Regions from separate parts of the Pseudarthrobacter sp. 05T312 genome, predicted to be linked through region 1. Evidence: riboswitches for the same ligand, from Rfam matches in the RefSeq annotation. Region 1 holds a riboswitch; the other holds the start of a gene.
The links. Region 1 has a riboswitch for glycine ahead of cycA (D-serine/D-alanine/glycine transporter). Riboswitches for the same ligand answer to the same signal wherever they lie in the genome.

Region 1 (4,710 bases):
TTCATCGCTGAGCACCTGCATGTAGCGGGCCAGCACCACCAGTTCAACGGCGTACTGGTCCACCAGCTCCAGCAGGCGATCCTCGGCTTCCGCCTTGGTGTCCGGCGTGACCGGGATGTGGTGGAACGGAACACCGTGCCAGGCGGCCAGGGGTTCCAGGTCCGGGTGGTTGGACACCACGGCGGCAATCCGGACGGGCAACTCACCGCTGCGGGCGCGGAACAGGAGGTCGTTGAGGCAGTGGTCGTACTTGGACACCATCACCAGGATGGGCTGCTTGCGGCCGTGGCGTTCCAGGCGCCAATCCATCTGCCATTCCTGGGCCACCTGTTCAAAACCGGCCCGGAGGAGGTCGAGTTCCACCTCCACCTGTGAGGTGACGTGGACGCGCATGAAGAACCGGCCGCTTGCCCTGTCGCCAAACTGTTTGATGTCCACGATGTAGCATTCCTGCTCCAGCAGGTACGCCGCCACCGCCTGGACAATGCCAAGGGCATCCGGGCAATGGAACGTCAGCACGAATTCGTTGCCCGTTTCCGGCACCAGGGACTGGAGCTGCCCGGCCGCGGCCGTGCCGGCCTGCGACGTGCGGGCTTCCGTGCCGATCACCGCTTGACCCGCTCTTCCCCCGCTTCTGCGGCGGCACCCGGACGGACAGCCTTGCCGGATGCGGCGTCGGTGAAGTCCTGGTCAGCCTGCAGTTCAGCCTGGAACGTGGCAAAACGGGCCTGGTGTGCGGGCCGGCGGCGGAGGATGAACCACGCAGCGCCCAGCAGGATGAACCAGACCGGGGTGACCAGCAGGGCCACCAGGGTGTCCGGCTGGGTGGTGAGGGTCCAGATCACGAAGCCGAAGAAGGCGAAGACCACCCAGACCATGGCAACACCGCCGGGCATCTTGAACTTCGATGCTTCATGCAGGTGCGGCCGGCGGCGGCGGAAGGCGATGTAGCTGGCCAGGATGATCGACCAGACAAAGACAAAGCAGACGGCGGAGACGGTGGTCACCATGTCGAAGGCCTTGCCCACGTCCTGGCCCGCATACATGAGGACGACGCCGGACAGCAGCAGCACGCAGGAGAGGAACAGTGCGTTCTGGGGCACCTGCCGGCGGGACAGTTTGCCAAAGACGTCCGGAGCGTCGCCTTCCTGGGCAAGGCCAAAGACCATACGCGAGGTGGAGTAGATGCCGGAGTTGGCGGAGGACATTGCGGAGCTCAGCACCACGAGGTTGACCACGGTGGCCGCGGCACCCAGGCCCGCCAGGGAAAACATGGCGATGAACGGGCTGTGGCCTGCCCTGAACTCGGTCCAGGGGGTGACAGCCATCAGGATGATGAGGGCACCTACGTAGAAGAGCAGCACGCGGATGGGGATGGAGTTGATGGCCTTGGGCAGGTTCCGCTCAGGGTTCTTGGCCTCGGCGGCGGTGGTGCCCACCAGTTCGATGCCCACGAAGGCGAAGACGGCGATCTGGAAGCCGGCCACGAAGCCCATGAACTCGTTCGGGAAGAATCCGCCGTGGCTCCACAGGTTGGTGAAGGTGGCAGGGCCGGCGTCGGACTGGAAACCGGAGAAGATCATGAACAGGCCAACGATGATCAGGGCGGCAATGGCAACGATCTTGATCAATGCGAACCAGAACTCCGTCTCGCCAAAGGCCTTGACGGTGGTGAGGTTCAGCAGGAGCAGGATGGCCACGGTGGCCAGGCCGGGGATCCACAGGGGCACCCCGGGCCACAGTTCACGGGAGTAGCCTGCGATGGCAATGACATCGGCGATGCCGGTGATGACCCAGCAGAACCAGTAGGTCCAGCCCGTGAAGAAGCCGGCCCAGGGGCCCAGTAGGTCTGCGGCGAAATCGCTGAAGGACTTGTAGTTGAGGTTGCTGAGCAGCAGTTCTCCCATGGCACGCATGACGAAGAACAGCATGAAGCCGATGATCATGTACACGAAGATCACCGAGGGGCCGGCTGCCGAAATGGTCTTTCCGGAACCCATGAACAGGCCGGTGCCGATTGCGCCGCCGATGGCGATCAGTTGGATGTGGCGGTTGCTGAGCTGCCGCTCCAGGTGCGGGGCTCCGCCGCCGGGGGACGTCGGGGAATGGGTCGTCATTGAGGAACTCCATCGTTCGAGCGGCACCCGGGGTGTCGCAAAGATTGGATTTCCTCCCCGCTCTGTCTGGGACCTGAGAGTTTCCACGCGCCGGATGGCGTGCTTGCACCGTCGGTGAGCCAGGACAGGGCCTGGCTGCTTTCCAGAGTTGCCTCACCGCGGCGGTACGTGGGCCTGAGAGTTTCCTGGGGAGGGTTTGCTCCTACGGCGCCTGCTGAACGTACCGGCAGGGCTCTCCCGCCGCAGGTCAAAAGCGTTGATTGGTAAATCAGTGTTCAGTTATCGGAGTGCATCCGCTGTGGACTTCAAGCCGCACGGCGCATTTTTGGGCCTCCGGCAATCACAGCCGGCGACGGAGCGCCCAGCGTTCTTTGGGCCAGTTCCGCTGCCCGGCCGGATCACGGGGTTCAGTGTGGCGTCGGTCACGAACAAAAGTCAAGCCCGCCATGACAGCACCTGCGTAACGGTCCCGCCGGCGTGCTTCATGACGGACCGATTTGCTCCCCGGGGCCGCCATCCTGTAACTTGTGAGCCGAATCACCCACATTTCAATAAGCCTTTCGAGCTGTGGCGGGAGAGTTCTCCCGGCCATCACCGGGCAGGCGCCGTAGGAGCAAATCCTCCCCAGGAATCTCTCAGGCCCATGTACCGTCACGGCGAGGCGACTCTGGAAAGCAGTGCTGCTCCGGCGGCACTCACCGACGGTGCAAGCAGGCCTTTGCTGGGTTTGCGGAATCTCTCAGGTCCAATACAGAGCGGGGAGGGACCCGATCCATGCCGAGCCACCCGTGGCCGGCCAAACCTGGAGTTCCTCATGACGATTCAATCCCAACCGTCTGCCTTCGCGGACCGGCACATTGGTGCGCGCCGCCAGGCTGACGTCGACACCATGCTCAAGGCCGTTGGCTACGACAGCGTTGACGGTTTGGTGGACATCGCTGTCCCCAATTCGATCCGCCAGTCCAAGCCGCTCGCGCTCAAGGGCGCCCTGAGCGAGGTTGAGGTGCTTGCGGAACTGCGCCGGCTCGCCGCCAAGAACAAGACCGCTGTCCAGATGATCGGGCAGGGCTACTACGACACCGTCACGCCTGCAGTGATTCGCCGGAACGTGCTGGAAGCCCCGGCCTGGTACACCGCCTACACGCCGTACCAGCCCGAGATTTCCCAGGGCCGGCTCGAGGCGCTGCTGAACTTCCAGACCATGGTCCAGGATCTCGTGGGCCTGCCCATCGCCAACGCCTCGCTGCTGGATGAAGCCACCGCCGTGGCCGAAGCCGTGCTGATGATGCGCCGCGCCAACAAGAACAAGGACGCCCGCGACGGCAAGACCGTCCTGGACGCCGACGTGCTGCCGCAGACCATCGCCATCGTCAAGGGCCGCGCCGAGGCGCTCGGCTTCGAGGTTGAGGTCGCCGACCTGTCCAAGGGCCTCCCTGAAGGCGCGATCAACGGGATCGTGCTCCAGCAGCCCGGCGTCTCCGGCCGCGTCTTCAACCACGCAGGCGTCATCGCCGAGGCCAAGGAACGCGGCGCGCTGGTCACGGTTGCCGCTGACCTGCTGGCCCTGACCCTGATCACCCCTCCCGGTGAGCAGGGCGCCGACATCGCCGTCGGCTCCACGCAGCGTTTCGGCGTACCGCTGTTCTTCGGTGGCCCGCACGCCGCCTACATGGCCGTCGCCAAGGGCCTGGAGCGTTCCATGCCCGGCCGCCTGGTGGGTGTGTCCAAGGACGACGCCGGCCTGCCCGCCTACCGCCTGGCACTCCAGACCCGCGAGCAGCACATCCGCCGCGAGAAGGCCACGTCCAACATCTGCACCGCGCAGGCCCTGCTGGCCATCGTGTCCTCCTTCTACGCCGTCTACCACGGCCCGGACGGACTGAAGGCCATCGCCGAGCGCGTGCACAACAACGCCCGCGTCCTCGCCACCACCCTCAAGGTCGCCGGACGGGAACTGGCCACCGAGACCTTCTTCGACACGGTCACGGTCTCCGTTCCCGGCAAGGCCGCCAAGGTCATCACCGCGGCTGAAGCACGCGGCATCAACCTGCGCTACATCGACGCGGACACCATCGGTGTCTCCACGGATGAAACCACGACGCCGGAAATCCTGTCCGCGATCGCCGTCGCCTTCGGTGGCGGGCCGGTGGTGGACGCCGAGGGCTTCGAGCTGCCCGCAGAGGTGCTCCGCACCTCCGAGTACCTGCAGCACCCGGTGTTCAACACCCACCGTTCCGAAACCCAGCTGCTGCGCTACATCCGCAGGCTGTCCGACCGGGACCTCGCGCTGGACCGCACCATGATCCCGCTGGGCTCGTGCACCATGAAGCTGAACGCCACCGCCGAGATGGAAGCCATCTCCTGGCCCGAGTTCGCCTCCATCCACCCCTTCGCCCCGGACTCCCAGACCGAGGGCTGGCGTGAACTGATCAGCGGCCTGGAAGCCGACCTTGCGGAAATCACCGGCTACGACCAGGTGTCCCTCCAGCCCAACGCCGGATCCCAGGGCGAGCTCGCCGGCCTGCTGGCCATCCGCGGCTACCACCGTGCCAACGGCGACACCCAGCGCAACGTCTGCCTGATCCCCGCCTCC
Region 2 (4,710 bases), on a different contig from region 1:
CAGCCGGTGCTGGCGCCGCACGAACACAACGCCCATGGCCAGGCCGAAGGCAATGCTGCCCAGCCCGGCAGCGCCCGGACCCTCGGTGGCCACTGTTTTGATGCCGTAGACCACGGGCACCATGACCAGCATGGAGAGCGCGATGCTGGCGACATCCACCCTGCCCGGCGCGGGGTCCTTCGATTCCGGGATGAGGGCCGGACCCAGCGCCAGCAGGGGGAGCATGAGCGGCACCGATACCAGGAAGACGGCGCCCCACCAGAAGTGCTCCACCAGCCATCCGCCCAGTATCGGCCCCAGGGCGGCGCCGCCGGAAAAGCCCGCGGCCCAGATGGCCACGGCCAGTCGCCGGCGGTTGGGCTCCGGGAAAATGTTGCGGATCAGCGACAACGTGGACGGCATCAGCATGGCGCCGAAGAACCCCAGCGCGGCCCGGCCGGCGATCAGCCACTCAGGCGTGGGCGCAAAGGCCGTGGCGGCGGACAGTCCGGCGAAGCCCAGGCTGCCGATGACCAGCAGGCGCCGCCGCCCGATCCGGTCGCCGAGGCTGCCCATCGACACCAACAGGCCGGCCAGGACCAGCGGATAGGCGTCAACGATCCACAGCAGTTGCACGCCGCCGGGTTCCAGGGCCTGGGAGATGGCGGGAAGTGCGAAGGTCAGTGCCGTGTTGTCCACCGCCACCAGCAGGACGGGAAACATCAGCAGGCCGAGCGCAAGCCAGTCGCGCCATGGGCGGCGTGTGGGGGTGCCGTCCCCGTGGACTGCTGTGGGGCTGATGGAGGTCGTCATTCCATAACTGTACCGTCTGGACGGTATAGTTTGAAACTGGCATATTCCCGATTCGGACCCGCCTGAGGGCATGATGGGAGGCATGCCCCGAAAGCCTGTCGCCCGTGATGCGGTCCTCGACGCCTTCGAGTCCCTGCTGATCGACGTGGGGGAGCGCGCCGCCACCCTTGACGCCGTGGCCCGCAAGGCCGGCGTGTCCAAGGGCGGCCTGCTCTACCACTTTCCCAACAAGGAAGCATTGATTGCCGTGCTGCTGGACCGGTTGGAGGGCCTGGCCCGGGCAGACGCCGACGCGATGGCTTCGGCCGATGAAGGGGCTGCGGCCTACTTCATCCGTTCTTCGGTGTGGGCAGACACTCCGCTGGACCGTGTCATCGTGGCGGCCACCCGCCTGGCGGAGGTGGCGCATGAAGAGACGCGGCGCCGGTTCGCCGCCATCCAGCGACGGTGGCTGGATGAGATTGCGGCGGATGTTGGACCCGGCCTGGCCAAGGCTGTCCTGTACATGGGGGACGGGCTGTACTTCAACGCCATGCTGTCCGTGGGGCCTGCCCCGGAGGCGGGCGCCGGTTCCGATGTGGAGGAGCTCCTGGCCGCCCTGGAGCGGCTCCGCAGGTAGCCCCGACCATTTGCCCGGAGGGGTTGGGGCGTAGGACAATGGAGAGTTGTGAGGGCTGTCATCGGCCGTCATGATCGCAACAAATGAATAGCCTTTGATCTGCGGCGGGAGAGTCCTGCCCGAAGCACAGGCAGGCGCCGTAGGAGCAAATCCTCCCCGGGAATCTCACAGGCCCCTGTACCGCCGCGGCGAGGCACCTCTGGAAAGCAGCAGGCAGCTTCCGTTCCCCTGTGAAGGGGCCGGCATGACTGTTGTGCTCACCGACGGTGCAAGCGGTTCCTGCCCAGGCAGGCAACGCGGAAACTCTCAGGTCCAATACAGAGCGGGGAGGGACCCGGATAGCTGTGGCGTACCCTGCGCCGCCTGAACAAAATGGAGTTCCTTCGTGTCGGTTACCCCAGCCCCCACCACTTTCGTCGACCGCCACATTGGTGCACGCCGCCAGGATGACATCGACACCATGCTCAAGGCCGTTGGCTACGGCACGGTCGACGCACTGGTCGATACCGCCGTCCCCAAGGTCATCCGCCAGGAAACCGCACTCCGCCTGCAGGACGCACTCAGTGAAGTTGAGGTGCTTGCAGAACTCCGCCGGCTCGCCGCCAAGAACAAAACGGCCGTGCAGCTGATCGGCCAGGGCTACTACGACACCGTCACGCCTGCAGTGATCCGCCGGAACGTGCTGGAAGCCCCGGCCTGGTACACCGCCTACACGCCGTACCAGCCCGAGATTTCCCAGGGCCGGCTCGAGGCGCTGCTGAACTTCCAGACCATGGTCCAGGACCTGGTGGGCCTGCCCATCGCCAACGCGTCCCTGCTCGATGAAGCCACCGCCGTGGCCGAGGCCGTGCTGCTGATGCGCCGCTCCAACAAGGCCAAGCCTGCAGCGGACGGCAAGACTGTCCTGGACATCGACGTGCTGCCGCAGACCATCGCCATCGTCAAGGGCCGCGCCGAGGCGCTCGGCTTCGAGGTTGAGGTCGCCGACCTGTCCAACGGCCTGCCCGACGGCGACATCAACGGGATCGTGCTCCAGCAGCCCGGCGCCTCCGGCCGGGTCTGGGACCAGTCCGCCACTATTGCGGCGGCGAAGGAACGCGGCGCGCTGGTCACCGTGGCCGCTGACCTGCTGGCCCTGACCCTGATCACCCCTCCGGGCGAGCAGGGCGCCGACATCGCCGTCGGCTCCACCCAGCGCTTCGGGGTCCCGTTGTTCTTCGGTGGCCCGCACGCCGCCTACATGGCTGTCCGCAAGGGCCTGGAGCGGTCGCTGCCCGGCCGCCTGGTGGGGGTGTCCAAGGACGACGCAGGGGTGCCCGCGTACCGCCTGGCGCTGCAGACCCGCGAGCAGCACATCCGCCGCGAAAAGGCCACATCCAACATCTGCACCGCGCAGGCCCTGCTGGCCATCGTCTCCTCGATGTACGCCGTCTACCACGGCCCCGACGGGCTGAAGGCGATCGCGGAAACGACGCACGGCCACGCCCGGGTGCTGGCGGCCTCGCTGGCAGCTGCCGGTGTGGAGGTGCTGCACACGAGCTTCTTCGACACCCTTACCGTCCGCGTCCCCGGACGCGCTGCCGCGCTTGTCGCCGATGCCGAAGCGCGCGGCATCAACCTGCGTTCCATCGACGCCGATACCGTGGGCATCTCGCTCGACGAAACCACGACGGCGGCCATCGTCGCCGACGTCGCGGACGTCTTTGGGGCCTCCGTTGCCGCGGCTGAAGGCTTCGGACTGGAGGCCGCCGTCGGACGTTCCTCCGACTACCTGCAGCACCCGGTGTTCAACACGCACCGGTCTGAAACCCAGCTGCTGCGCTACATCCGGAAGCTGTCGGACCGGGACCTGGCGCTGGACCGCACCATGATCCCGCTGGGCTCGTGCACCATGAAGCTGAATGCCACCGCCGAGATGGAAGCCATCTCCTGGCCGGAGTTCGCCTCCATCCACCCCTTCGCCCCGGACTCCCAGACCGAAGGCTGGCGTGAACTGATTGCCGACCTGGAGGCGGACCTGACCGCGATCACCGGGTACGACCAGGTGTCCATCCAGCCCAATGCCGGATCCCAGGGCGAGCTCGCCGGCCTGCTGGCCATCCGCGGCTACCACCACTCCCGCGGGGAAGAGCAGCGCAACGTCTGCCTCATTCCCGCCTCCGCCCACGGCACCAACGCCGCCTCGGCAGTCCTGGCCGGCATGAAGGTCGTCGTCGTCGCCACCGCAGCGGACGGCACCATCAACCACGATGACCTGACGGCCAAGATCGAGGCCCACAAGGATGTCCTGTCCTGCATCATGATCACGTACCCGTCCACCCACGGCGTCTACGACGGGGACGTCCGTGAGGTCTGCGACGCCGTGCACGCGGCCGGCGGCCAGGTCTACATCGACGGCGCCAACCTGAACGCCCTGGTGGGCCTGGCCCAGCCCGGCAAGTTCGGCGGCGACGTCTCCCACCTGAACCTGCACAAGACCTTCTGCATCCCCCACGGCGGCGGCGGACCCGGCGTCGGACCCGTGGCAGCCAAGGCCCACCTGGCACCGTTCATGCCCGGCGACGCCAACAAGGCAGCGCATGAGGAAGGCCACGGGGTCGCGATCTCGGCTTCCCGCTTCGGTTCGGCCGGCGTCCTGCCGATCTCCTGGGCGTACGTGAAGCTCATGGGCGGCGAAGGCCTGACCGAGGCCACCAAGTCCGCGCTGCTCGCAGCCAATTACGTCGCTGCCCGGCTGAACGAGTATTTCCCAGTGCTCTACACCGGCGAAGGCGGCCTGGTGGCGCACGAATGCATCCTGAACCTGCGCGAACTGACCGCCAAGACCGGTGTCACGGCCGAGGACGTGGCCAAGCGCCTCATCGACTTCGGCTTCCACGCCCCCACCCTGGCATTCCCGGTGGCAGGAACCCTGATGGTGGAGCCCACCGAGTCCGAGGACCTGGCCGAGATCGACCGCTTCATCGAGGCCATGATCACCATCCGCAAGGAAATCGACCAGGTGGCCAACGGCGACTTCGCCGTGGCGGACTCACCCCTGCGCCGCGCACCCCACACGGCAGCCGCCGTCGTCAGCTCCGACTGGGACCGTGCCTACCCGCGCGAGCAGGCCGCGTTCCCTGCCCACCACAAGCAGGACAAGTACTTCCCGCCGGTGGGCCGGATCGACGGCGCCGCCGGAGACCGGAACCTCATCTGCTCCTGCCCGCCGCTCGAAGAGTTCGAAAACTAAAGGACCGGCACCGTGACCGAGAAATACACCGCCCTGTACGACGAACATAAAAAGCTGGGCGCCTCCT

Region 2: it holds a riboswitch for glycine, as region 1 does, so the genes downstream of both, gcvP (aminomethyl-transferring glycine dehydrogenase) here and cycA (D-serine/D-alanine/glycine transporter) in region 1, are expected to answer to the same signal.

The regions. Positions count from the first base shown of each region.
Region 1 covers NZ_JBFTLY010000028.1:4,575-9,284, reverse strand. The annotation lists gene purU (formyltetrahydrofolate deformylase) at 1-609, opposite strand, end outside; gene cycA (D-serine/D-alanine/glycine transporter) at 606-2,117, opposite strand; glycine riboswitch at 2,270-2,367, opposite strand; glycine riboswitch at 2,679-2,778, shown strand; gene gcvP (aminomethyl-transferring glycine dehydrogenase) at 2,932-4,710, shown strand, end outside.
Region 2 covers NZ_JBFTLY010000026.1:29,721-34,430, forward strand. The annotation lists gene AC1DIP_RS21630 (MFS transporter) at 1-792, opposite strand, end outside; gene AC1DIP_RS21635 (TetR family transcriptional regulator) at 875-1,411, shown strand; glycine riboswitch at 1,507-1,604, shown strand; gene gcvP (aminomethyl-transferring glycine dehydrogenase) at 1,797-4,643, shown strand; gene gcvT (glycine cleavage system aminomethyltransferase GcvT) at 4,656-4,710, shown strand, end outside.